DNA from 2 places in the Lactococcus sp. S64 genome. Region 1 is predicted to be linked to the other one. Evidence: predicted binding sites of a transcription regulator. Region 1 holds the regulator's gene; the other holds the start of a gene.
What was found. The regulator NrdR, encoded in region 1, represses ribonucleotide reductase genes. The targets are predictions, from matches to a motif close to ACACNATATATNGTGT.

Region 1 (6,597 bases):
AAATGGTTTTAATGTTCAAACGATTATGGAGCAAATGGGTGGGGGTGGACATTTTAATAATGCTGCAACCCAAATATATGAAAAATATATCGATGAAGTGCAAGAAGATTTAATTGAAATACTAAAAGAAAGAGAAAACGAAAAATGAAAGTTGTATTCTTAGAAGACGTTAAAGGACAAGGAAAAAAAGGTCAAATTAAAGAAGTACCAACAGGTTATGCTCAAAACTTTTTAATTAAGAAAAATTTGGCAAAAGTTGCTACAGCAGCTGCTCTTTCTGAAGTGAAAGGTCAAGCCAAAGCTAAGGAAAAAGAAGAAGCAGAACTTTTAGCAGAAGCAAAAGCCCTTAAAGAAGTTCTTGAAAAAGAAGACACTGTTGTTGAAATCAAAATGAAAGTTGGACAAACAGGTCACACTTTTGGTGCTGTAGATAAAGCAGATATCGCAAAAGCCCTTAAAAGTCAATTTAATCTCAAGTTAGATAAACGCAAAATTCAATTGATTAACAAAATTCAAGCTTTGGGAACAAAAGATGTACCAGTTAAACTTCACCGTGATGTGACAGCCGTGGTTAAAGTCAAAATTAGCGAGGCCTAAACTAAATGCCCGAAATTGATTTAATAAAAGCCCCGCCTCAAGACCTAGCTGCTGAGCAGGCCGTTCTTGGGGCTGTTTTTTTAGATAGCGAACGCTTAGTCGAAATTAAAGAATTTTTAAGTTCAGATGACTTCTATAAAAATGCTCACAAGATAATTTTTCGGACAATGGAAAAATTATCTGATGCTCGTGAAGCAATTGACGTCTTAACCATTCGTTCACATCTTGAAAATCAAGGGGAGCTGGAGGCAATTGGGGGGATTGCTTATATTGCAGAACTTGCCACCGCAACCCCCACCGCAGCAAATGCGGCCTATTATGCCAAGATTGTTGCTGAAAAATCATTACTCCGTCAACTGATAAATCGTCTAACTGAATCAGTCGAAAAAGCTTATGAACAAGATTCACCAGCGGACGATATTTTAGCTCAAGCAGAAAAAAGTTTAATTGACGTCCAACAAGGACGTAATACAAATGGCTTTAAGAAAATTTCTGATGTCCTAGCGATTCATATGGATGACCTTGAGCAAAAAGCTCAACAAAAGTCTAATATTACAGGTATCGCAACAGGTTATCCCGCTTTAGATAACATGACAACAGGTCTTCATGAAGAAGAATTGATTATTCTTGCGGCTCGTCCAGCGGTTGGTAAAACAGCTTTTGCCTTAAATATTGCTCAAAATATTGGGACAAAGCAAGACCGGACCGTTGCAATTTTCTCTCTTGAAATGGGGGCAGAAAGTCTTGTCAGCCGGATGATTGCTGCCGAAGGTTCAATTGATTCACACAGCTTACGTACTGGACAATTAAATGACCAAGAATGGAATGATTATTTCATGGCAACAGGGACTTTATCAAGAGCAAGTATTTATATTGATGACACACCAGGGATAAAGATTTCTGAAATTCGGGCGCGTTCAAGAAAATTAGCCCAAGAAACAGGAAATCTTGGTTTGATTGTTATTGACTACTTACAATTGATTTCTGGAACTGGTCGAGAAAATCGTCAACAAGAAGTTTCTGAAATTTCTCGTCAGTTAAAAATTTTAGCTAAAGAATTAAAAGTTCCTGTTATTGCCCTTTCACAGCTCTCACGTGGAGTGGAACAACGTCAAGATAAACGACCAGTTTTGTCTGATATCCGTGAATCTGGGTCAATCGAGCAAGATGCCGATATTGTCGCATTTCTTTATCGAGATGACTATTATGAACGTGGAACTGGTGAAGATGAAGACGGTGAAGAGATTCTGGAAGATAATAAAGTTGAAGTTATTATTGAAAAAAACCGTTCAGGAAGCCGTGGAACAGTCGAATTACTCTTTATTAAAGAGCATAATAAATTCGCAAGTATTGATAACCGATATGGCGACTAGATTTTTTTGACTAATTCGTGTTATAATATGAGTAATTGTCTAATTCTCTTTATTAATAAAAATGAACGATAAAGAATACATTATAAAATTTGATTCTTTTAATCAAAAAAGAGAGATATAATCAAGGATAAAATTAGATTTATAAGGTAAGCGTTCGGAGAAATCCGACTTTTACGTCTTATTTGGAGGAAAAAATGGATAACCAAAATCAAGAAATAGGAAAAATCGTTGACATTCGTGAAAAAGTTCAAGCACACTTGGGTGAAACGATTGAAATTACTTCACAATTTGGTCGTAAACGCGAAAATCGTCATAAAGTGAACTTGATTGAAGCCTATGCAACACATTTCATTATTGAAAATATTCCGGCTCGTGGTCCTAAAACAACTGAGTCATATCAATATGCTGACATTTTGACTCAAACTATTTTAATTCACTATCCAAACGCATAAGTTTGAGGAATAAAGTAAATGGTTCAAATAATGATTAATAGATTTTTAAAGGAAAGGAGGAGATAAGGATGATGAAAGCCGATTGGGATATGACGCCTGTTAAAGGTGGCTCTGGCAATGCATTTTTTGGGAAAAGTGATCAGGAACGCGTTTTTATTAAAAAAAACGGCAGTCCATTTTTGCCGAGTATTTATCTTGAGGGAATCACGCCAAAAGTCTTATGGACAAAACGTACGGCTGAAGGCGATACCTTATCTGCTCAACCTTGGATTGACGGTCATACACTAAGTCCTGAGGATATGGAAGACCGCCAAATTAATCATATTTTAGCACATTTGCATGACTCAAAAAAATTGGTTGAATCTTATAAGAAGTTGGGAAGTCAAATTATTCTTCCTGAACAATTATTAGAGGATTGTGTCCAAAATACTGAGGCTTTACGAACAAATCATTTTTTGTCAGGAATCATTGAAGAAATGCGTCAACAAGTTCCCGAAATCAAAAATGAAGAGGTCGTAGTCGTTCATGGCGATGTCAATCATAAAAATTGGTTAGTGGATGATAATTCAGGAAAAATTTATTTAGTAGATTGGGATACCGTCTTTTTATCAGATTCAATGGTTGATATGGCACATGTTTTATCACATTATATTAAACCAAATAACTGGTCTTTGTGGTTGATGACATCTGGTGTTAGACCTCGTTCAGATATTATGGATAAAGTGGCTTGGTATGGAAAACTTTCTTTTCTTCGCCAAATCTCTGAATATCTTTCTAGAGGAAAAATGAAAGAAGTGAATCAAGAAATCTTGGGACTTCGTAAATTTTGTGAATTATTTTAGTAAAAATAGGCTAGGGTTTGGACCTTCCTATTTTTTGGCTTATAATTGAATAATAAAAATAAAGAAATAGAAGATCACTTTTGCTGATTTTCTATCAAAAATTAAAAAATTGAGGTAAAAATTGCGCGTCAGAAATCGTAAAGGGGCAGGCGAAATGCTTGCTGAAAACGCACATATCGTAGTTGAAAATCCAGCGGACTTTAAAGGACGTTGGTCAGAGCGTTTTGGAAATGATCATCCGATTCATATTGAAGTGGGTTGTGGAAAAGGAGCTTTCATCACAGGAATGGCAGCTCTTCATCCAGAAATAAATTACATTGCAATTGATATGCAATTATCAGTTTTATCTTATGCTTTAGATAAAGCAATTGAAGCAGATTTGCCAAACGTACAAATGATGCTTGTTGATGGAGCTGCTTTGAGTGAATATTTTGCTGATGGTGAAATTGACCAAGTCTATTTGAACTTTTCTGACCCTTGGCCAAAAGGACGTCATGAAAAACGTCGTTTGACTTATAAATCTTTTCTTGCAACTTATGAAAAGATTTTACGTCCTGAAGGTGAAATTCATTTCAAAACTGACAATCGTGGATTGTTTGAATATTCTTTAGTTTCTTTAGCTAACTATGGCATGGAACTTAAAAAAGTTTGGTTAGATTTACACCAAGACGAAGAATTTGCACCTCAAAATGTAATGACCGAGTATGAGCAAAAATTCTCACAGAAAGGTCAAGTAATTTATCGATTAGAAGCAAAATTTTTGCCTAAGAAGTAAATAAGTTGCTTTCTGTCATTAAAACTAATGAAAAAAATTACTGACAGAATAAGAAAGTCTAAACCAATTTTCTGTCAGTAAAATTAATAAGAATTTATTATCTATTAAGGAGAATAAAATGAGATGTCCAAAGTGTTCTTCTGAAGAATCAAAAGTTGTTGATTCAAGACAAGCCGAAGATGCTATTCGCCGTCGTCGTGTTTGTGAATCATGTGGTTTTCGCTTCACAACCTTTGAACGTATCGAAGAAATGCCCCTTTTAGTCATCAAAAAAGATGACAAACGTGAACCCTTTAATCGTGAAAAAATTGTTCGTGGTTTAGTTCGTTCAGCATACAAACGCCCAGTATCAAGTGAAGATATTGAAACAACAGTTGCAAATGTTGAAAGAAAAATTCGTCAACTAGACAGTAATGAAGTTGAATCAGATGTTATTGGTGAATTTGTGATGCAAGAATTAGCTGAATTGGATGATATCACCTATATCAGATTTGCCAGCGTCTATCGTTCATTCAAAGATGTCAGTGAATTAGAAGAGCTCCTTAAAAATATTACCAAAAAATAAATCCGTCAGTAAAAAGTGACTGAATAAGGAGCATTTTATCGGCAAATAAAAGAAAGATCAGCTCGCTGAACTTTCTGTCAGTAAAAAGTGAGGAAAAAAATGAGAGCGGGAGATTCATTTACAATGCTTAATCGAGGAAAGACCAGCTTTGACGCTGAGGCTTTTCGTCTGCTCTATTTACCAATCATTGGCACGGATGCCTTTGCGCTTTATCAGTTAATGCTAAGCTTCTCTACTGGAAGAATTTCTCACTTTTTGGAATATCTAAATCTCGGCCTCAATCCTTTTATTGAAGCATTAGATAAATTATCTGGCTTATCATTAGTTCGTGTTTATGATGATCATACCAGTCTTTATTTTGAAGTAAAAAGTCCGCTAAATTTTGAAAATTTCCTTGCAGATGATTTTTATAGACAACTTTTGATTTCAAGAATTGGTGAAAATCGAGTAGCTGCTTTAGCTAAAAGAATGGAACCAAAAGGAAAAGAAATTTCCAAGAAATTTCATGAAGTTTATAAAGTTAGTTTTGACTCACAAGCTCAACAAAACCCTTCAAATACAAATGAACGTTTTGATATGGGGGCCTTTAAAAGTATTATGGAACGTCAAGGCTATCATTTAAACAATGAAAATCAAGACTCCTTAACGCTCTATTCACTAGCAGAAAAATTTGAACTCAATTGGTACGAATTATTCAAGCAAGCAGAAAAAACAGCCAATGCTGATAAAACTTTGAACATGAATAATTTGATGAGAAGTCTTTCAGGAGCTAGCCAACCGCAACCAGCACTTTCAGCTTTTCCTAAAGCATTTGCCGATTTGATTGTCATCAGTAAATCTCATGAACCAGATGATTTCATCCGACAGATAAAAGCGCAAGCTGGAGGCTTTGTCAGTTCGGAAGAACATAAGCTTTTAACTAATTTAAGTCGCCAAAATTTGCCAGCAGAAGTCCAAAATATTTTGATTCACTATGTTTTAGTACAGCAAAAAAATGCGTCGTTAAATCCAAATTTTGTAAATGCATTAGCCAACGACTGGATGAGAAATGAAGTATTTACAGCTGAAACAGCGGTAAAACGAATTTTGGAACGAGAAGAATTAGCTGCTGCTAAAGCAAAAGCTGGAGCTGAAAAAAGACCAATGAAAATCAAAAAAGAAGCACCAAAATGGTCAAATCCAGATTATGAAAATAAGACAAGCCAAGAAGAACTTGCAAAACTTGAGAAAATAAGGCTTGACTCTCTCAAAAAACTGAAAGGAGAGCAAAATTAATGGAATCTATCGGAGACATCTTAGGAAAACGTCAAGACATCCGTGAAAATTTTGAAAAATTAGTCGCAGAAGTATTAAAAAATGCTGATGTGCAAGCTTTTATTGCCCAACATCAAATGACTTCTGACGAAATTCAACGCTCTTACTCCAAGTTTTATGAATACGTTCGTGAGCATGAAAAATTTGAAAAAGGTGAAAAACGGGCAGCTGATGGTTATGAACCTGTTTTAATCATGAATCACGGCTATGCTGATGTTTCATATCAAACGACAAATGAATTGGCGCAGCAACAAGCAGCTCAAAACCTTTTGCGACGTGTGAATATTATTGGACTTCCAAAAGATTTAAAACAAGTCACTTTGGCAGATATTGCCCTTGATGATGTTCAAAGAATCAAACCATACCAAGCCCTAGTTGATTTTATTACTAATTTTCCCAAGAAAAAAGGACTTTATCTTTATGGAGATTTTGGTGTTGGGAAATCTTTCATGCTTGCGGCAATGGCAAACGAATTAGCCAAAAAAGGAATTTCAACAACTTTACTTCATTATCCCACTTTCATTTCTGATTTAGATTTTGACAATGCCAAAGTCTGGGTCAATGAAATAAAAGCCAGCCAAGTTTTAGTTTTGGATGATATTGGGGCAGAGCAAAACAACGCTTGGGTTCGTGACAGTATTTTACAAGTCATTTTACAACATCGCATGCAAGAAAATCT
Region 2 (6,597 bases), on a different contig from region 1:
TAAAACTACATTTAATAGCATGCCTCCTGCTGATATTACAAGCTTAAAAGGTATTATAGTTACCTTTTCTAAAATGAATGCTTCAGAACGTGTAGAAATAAAAAATTCGGCTGTAGTTAAGTGGAACAATACCCATTCTGGTCCAAATGATTTAGCTCAATTTTTTGAAGACGATAGACTTCAGAGCACTATTTATTTTGATAGTTACCGTATGGTTACAGCTACTTATAAAGATGAATCGGGAGCTGATTTATCTGAGCCTGAAGTTTTTTATGGAGTTTTAGGGGATAAATACAATACTTCTGCAAGAACAATACCGGGTTATAAACTTACAGTAATGCCTAATAATGCATCAGGGCAGTTTAGCGATGATGATCAAACTGTCTCATATATTTATAAAAAAGAGGTGGTTGCTGGTGGTGATGTGACGGTAAATTATGTAGATGAAGATGGGAAAGCAATTCCCAATGTTCCTGCCCAAACTATTAATGGCAATATTGGTGATTCCTATGATGCAACAACAGAGGCTTATAAGTTAGAAATACCAGGATATACATTAGATGAAAACAATCTCCCATCTAATGGGAAAGGGATTCTGTCAGATAAAGCCCAAATGGTTACTTATGTTTATAAACAAATTAAAGATCAATCAGTAGTTATTGTGCATGACTCAGAAATCACAGTTGGTGATGAATGGAAGCCAGAAGATAACTTTAGCAGTGCCACAGATTATTATGGAAATGTGGTTCCTTTTTCAGATATTAGTGTTGAAGGGCAAGTAGATACAACAAAAGAAGGAATTTATAAAGTCACGTATAAAAGGCTTGTGCCCAACTTCTATTTAACTTCCGAAAATCAAGGTTCTTACTCAGCTGTAGCTACAATTACTGTAAAAGATGCCCAACCTGTAAAAGGTGGAGATGTTATTACTAAATATGTAGATGCAGACGGGAATAAAATTACAGATGATACTGTGAAAATGGGTAACATTGGTGAGACCTATAATACAGAACAAAAAAATATTGAAGGATATACCTTCAAAGAAGTTCAAGGTAATATAACTGGTCAATTCACGGATCAAATTCAAACTGTAAACTACGTATATACTAAAAATAAATTAAATCCAGTGATCCCTAAAACAAAACCAGATAATAAACGAGGTTCTAAAGGCAATAAAGAAGGAACAACATCTTCAGAACACCATAGTTTACCTGCAACAGGGGAAAATGAAAGACTGATGACGATGAGTATCATCTTAGGAGCAATTCTTATAGCTTTGGGAGCAGTTTTATCGGTTTTCCACATTAAGAAAGTAAATAAATAATACCAAGAAGAAGTTATGGGTCATAGCTTCTTTTTATTTATCAAAAAGACGTGGTCACTTTAGCAATTCAAATGAGTGTGGTTAAGAAGATGACGAATGGTACTCGTTTAATGGTCAGAAGTTAGGTCGTGGAATTTTTAGCGTTAAGGAATACCTAGCAAGTGTTAATTTGTTTTTGAAACGCTTAAAAACTTAAACAGAGAATCGCTACAATTTTTCTAAAATAAACAATTTACATAAATAGTATTATGAAAATAAAAAAGTTGACTACCAAGAGTCGACTTTTTATTTGTAAATTTATGTTAAATAAAATAGAAATATCACATTTTTTTATTAAATAAATCGCTTAGTAAAAGCTATACACAAACAAATGTAAAAAAAGTTTGACATTTTTGCAGTTTAAACACGCTACTATATGTTGTGTTGTGCTATAATAAAAAGCGTCGCAAAACACAACATGTAGTAACTTGTGTTTTATTGACGTTTGTTTCACGTGGTAACATACAAAATCGTCTTATTTTCAATAAAGAAAATAAGCAGTATATATTAACTCTTATAGTCTATATTAATAGATTTATTAGAATAGGAAGGACATAATGTCAGTGTTAGTCTTAGCAGGTACAATTGGGGCTGGAAAAAGTTCCCTTACAGAAATGTTGGCCAAAGAATTAGGTACGGAGGCTTTCTATGAAAGCGTAGATGACAATAAAGTTTTACCTCTTTTCTATAAAGATCCTCAAAAATATGCTTTTTTACTTCAAATATATTTTTTAAATAAGAGATTTGATTCAATAAAACAAGCATTATCAAACAATAATAATGTTCTTGATCGATCGATTTATGAAGATAGTTTACTTTTTCACCTTAATGCTGACCTGGGAAGGGCAACAGAAACAGAGGTTGAAGTTTATGATTCATTATTAGAAAATATGATGCAAGAAATCAATATATTAACTTTTAAGAAAAAACCAGATTTACTCATTCATATCAGTGTCTCCTTTGAAAAAATGTTGGAACGCATCCAAAAAAGGGGTAGAGAATTTGAACAGTTAGAATATGACCCAAGTTTGTTTGACTATTATCAAGAACTTAATAGAAGGTATGAAGATTGGTTTGATAATTTTGATATTTGCCCTAAAATACAAATTGATGGTGATAAATTTGACTTTGTAGAAGAAGAATCAGCGCGTAAGATTGTTTTAAATAAAATCAACGATAAATTAAAAGAAATTGGAAAGGACAAGTAAAAATGAATGTTACAGTATTTTTATCAGCACGAGATGGGAAAAATCCTATCCATCGGATTAAAAGTCAACGTTTAGGTGAGCTACTAACCAAATCTGGACATACTTTGGTTTATGGAGGCTCTATGGAAGGCTGTATGGGTGTGGTATCTGACGCTGTTTTAAAAAATCATGGTAAAGTAATTGCGGTATATCCCGATGGAATACTACCTTTAGAACCTCCTAGACAAAATGCAACCGAGTTACATTTAGCTAAAACTATGGATGAACGTAAACATAAATTAATCGATTTTGGTGATGCTTTTGTTATTCTCCCAGGCGGATTTGGAACAATGGAAGAGGCATTTCAGTTATTAACAGAAATGTCAATCGGTAAGACGTTAATCAGACCCGTAATTTTTATTGGAATCAATTTTTATAAACCCTTATTTGAAATGGTGCAGCATCAAATTGAAGAAGAAATGTTAAGCTTAGAGGTGGTTGAAGAAATGTACCTAGTAGATACAACTGAGGAAGCAATGCAATTAATTGGAGATCAAGAATATGAACAAATTATTTAATAAACCTGTAAAAGTCTATTTAGCAGGACCTTTTTTTAGTGAAAAACAGATACAAAAAGTGGAACAACTTGAAAAAGCGCTCCTAGATAATAAGACAGTATCATCAATATTTAGTCCAATGCGTTGTCAACGCCCCGAAGAACTAACAGAAGAAATAGAAGATTTCACACCCGAGTGGGCAAAAATAACGATGGAAAATGATGTAAAAGAAGTAGAAGCCGCAGATATTATTATTGCAATTGTGGATTTTGATGATGAAGATACAGATTCTGGAACTGCGTGGGAATTGGGCTATGCAATTGCTCAAGAGAAACCAACGTATTTGATTCGCTTTGAAGAAACTGTCCCTACTAATATTATGCTTACGGAACGCAACCGAGCTTTCTTTACTGAGATAAATCAAATTAGAAACTACGATTTTTTGGCATCACCAGTAATTCCTTATAGCGGTAAATATCAATAAGAAATAATTATGATTAAACGAAAGTAAAATTGAATAATAAAAATTTTGGGGGAAATCTTTCTATGAAAAAGCAAAAATAATTGTGAGTGCTATTGCGCTCATATCATTATTTAGTCTTACAGCTTGTGGATACAACAGAGAAAATCAATCAGGTAAAGCAAAAACGACTCTAAAGGTGGCACTTGTTCCAGGAAAAGGAGGAGTCAACGATCGCTCATTTAATCAATCCGCATGGGAAGGATTACAAGATTGGGGTAAAGAAAACAATTTAAAAAAAGGGGTAGGTTATAATTATTATCAGTCAAATTCAGATTCTGAATATATAACAAACTATAACTCAGCTGAACAAGCTGGCTATAAACTACTTTTTGGTATCGGTTATTCGCTGCAGGATGCTACAACGATAGCGGCTGAAAATAATCCTGTTTCGAAAAAGGATACATTGCTGGAGCCAAGTCTATAAAGCCAAACATTCAAGTTAAAGTTCAATATTCAGGAACATTTACAGATGCTGCGAAAACTAAAACAATTGCAGCTGCCATGTATGCTTCGGGAAATGACGTTATCTTTCAATGTGCTGGTAATGCTGGGTCTGGGGCTTTTAATGAGGCAAAATCATTAAATAACAATAGAAAAGAATCAGATAAAGTATGGCTTATAGGTATAGATCAGGATCAAAAATATTTAAGTATGACCTTAAAAATGGAGGTGTTAGCCTAGCGCTGGATAATGTTACTTCAGAAATCAAAAACTCTATTATACAAGCTAAGGAAAAAATTGTTTCAGGAAAAATCATTGTGCCTGAAAAATAATATTTTATACACAAAAAGGAAGCCTTAATGGTTAACCTTTTATTTTTTTCATAATATAAATTCAAAATATAAAACAAAATACCACTATTTGTACAACTAATATTTATCTATGTAAGCATTATCTTTTTGAAAGTATTATAATAAACTTGTTTAATGCTATGCGAAAGTGAGGATAATTATTGAAGTTAAGTCAACAAATTCATATGATGGGAACAACAATTGACCTTCTCATTGAAGATGATCAGGCAGACCTGAAATTAGAAATTGCTTGTCAATTACTCGATATCTATAACAAAAGATTCAGTGCTAATGACTCTGAATCAGAATTATCTCAAATTAATCATCAGGCTGGTCTCAAACCAGTACAGATCCATCCTGAGTTGTTTGAACTTATTAAAATAGGTAAAAAGGAAAGCTTATCTACTCCTAGTAATCTTAATATTGCTCTAGGCCCGGTTACACAAGCTTGGCACATTGGATTTCCTGATGCCAAACTACCGGATAGTCAGGAGATACAAAAATTACTTTTATTGAGTAATCCAGAAATGATTATTTTAGATGAAGAGAACTTAACCGTTTTTCTTCAACAAAAAGGAATGATAATAGATTTAGGGGCATTAGCTAAAGGATATATCGCTGATCAGATAATTAAAAAAATCAATGCAAGTTCCATACTAATTAATCTTGGAGGAAATGTTCTAGTTTCAGGACCAAATTCTAACAGAGAATCAAGTTCTTGGAATATCGGGATTCAATCTCCAACAAAACCCAGAGGAATGCATGTTGGAGTAGTATCGATAGAAAACCAATCGGTTGTAACCTCGGGCATTTATGAACGTAGCTTTGAGTTGGAAGGAAAAACTTATCACCATATTTTTTCATCTAGGACCGGCTATCCTATAGAGACTGAAATGGCAAGTTTAACAATATTAGCGGATAAATCATTAACTTGTGAAATTTGGACCACGCGGCTTTTTGGATTACCCATTTTGGATGTTCTTCAAATAATAGATGACCGACCAGAAATAGAGGGAATTATTATTACTAAAGCCGGTCAAATTTTATATTCAGAAAATATAAAATCACATTTTAACTTAATATAGAAAAGAGAATAACCAATGAAATTAATTGGACTCGTGGGAAGTAACTCTAAGAAATCAACTAATCGTATACTTTTACAGTATATGCAGAAGCATTTTACGGAAGGGGTTGAAATTAAACTTATTGAAATAAAGGAATTTCCAATGTTTAATAAACCTGCTAGCATGAAGCTACCAGATATCGTTCAAGAAATATCTGAAGAAATTAAACTATCTGATGGTGTGATCATCGCTACCCCAGAATATGATCACGCAATTCCAGCAACGTTAATGAATGCTTTAGCTTGGTTATCATATGGAATAGACCCATTTTTGAATAAACCTGTGATGATTATAGGAGCTTCGTATGGTACATTGGGTTCATCTCGTGCTCAACTTCAATTGAGACAAATTCTTGATGCACCTGAGCTTAAGGCCAATGTTATGCCTGGCTCAGAATTTTTACTGGCTCATTCTTTACAGTCATTTAATGAAGCAGGCGATTTATCTGATATTGAAGTTGCAAAAAATTTAGAAAAACTCTTTAAAAGTTTTCAGCTCTTCGTAAAAATGGTCGCAAACTTTTCCAGTGCAAAGGAATTTATCCTCGAAGATACTGAGAATAAAGAATCATTGAATAAATAAAAAATATGAATATCTATTCGTAAACAAGAATAGTAATATAGAAGGTAAATAATATGAAATTTGTCGGAATAGTCGGTTCGAATGCTGAACAATCTTATAATAGAAAGTTGTTAAAATTTATTCGACGTCATTTTAAATTGAAGTTTGAACTTGAACTTTTAGAAATAACTGATATCCCAATGTTTAATCAAGATATTGATGCTTCAGATAATTTTAATTTAAAACTTCTTTATAATAAAATTACTCGTGCTGATGGTGTAATTATAGCAACACCTGAGCATAATCATACAACTACTCCAGCACTTAAAAGTGTTATTGAGTGGCTATCTTATGAATTACATCCTTTTGAGCATAAACCAGTTATGATTGTTGGTGCTTCCTATTATGATCAGGGGTCTTCACGTGCTCAACTTCAATTAAGACAAATTCTTGATGCACCAGGTGTCAACGCATATGTATTACCTGGTAAT

Region 2: the regulator NrdR is predicted to act here: its motif matches at 1,733-1,748, upstream of IAE51_RS01440 (deoxynucleoside kinase).

Annotation. Positions count from the first base shown of each region.
Region 1 is NZ_JACVUQ010000002.1:95,203-101,799, reverse strand. Features, by position in the region: gene IAE51_RS02930 (DHH family phosphoesterase) at 1-148, shown strand, start outside; gene rplI (50S ribosomal protein L9) at 145-597, shown strand; gene dnaB (replicative DNA helicase) at 603-1,970, shown strand; gene IAE51_RS02915 (Veg family protein) at 2,165-2,422, shown strand; gene IAE51_RS02910 (phosphotransferase family protein) at 2,491-3,264, shown strand; gene trmB (tRNA (guanosine(46)-N7)-methyltransferase TrmB) at 3,386-4,039, shown strand; gene nrdR (transcriptional regulator NrdR) at 4,158-4,604, shown strand; gene IAE51_RS02895 (replication initiation and membrane attachment family protein) at 4,704-5,879, shown strand; gene dnaI (primosomal protein DnaI) at 5,879-6,597, shown strand, end outside.
Region 2 is NZ_JACVUQ010000001.1:299,497-306,093, reverse strand. Features, by position in the region: gene IAE51_RS01445 (MucBP domain-containing protein) at 1-1,324, shown strand, start outside; gene IAE51_RS01440 (deoxynucleoside kinase) at 1,921-2,571, shown strand; gene IAE51_RS01435 (TIGR00730 family Rossman fold protein) at 2,574-3,128, shown strand; gene IAE51_RS01430 (nucleoside 2-deoxyribosyltransferase) at 3,112-3,591, shown strand; partial or broken gene IAE51_RS01425 (BMP family ABC transporter substrate-binding protein) at 3,668-4,403, shown strand; gene IAE51_RS01420 (FAD:protein FMN transferase) at 4,583-5,506, shown strand; gene IAE51_RS01415 (NADPH-dependent FMN reductase) at 5,522-6,127, shown strand; gene IAE51_RS01410 (NAD(P)H-dependent oxidoreductase) at 6,181-6,597, shown strand, end outside.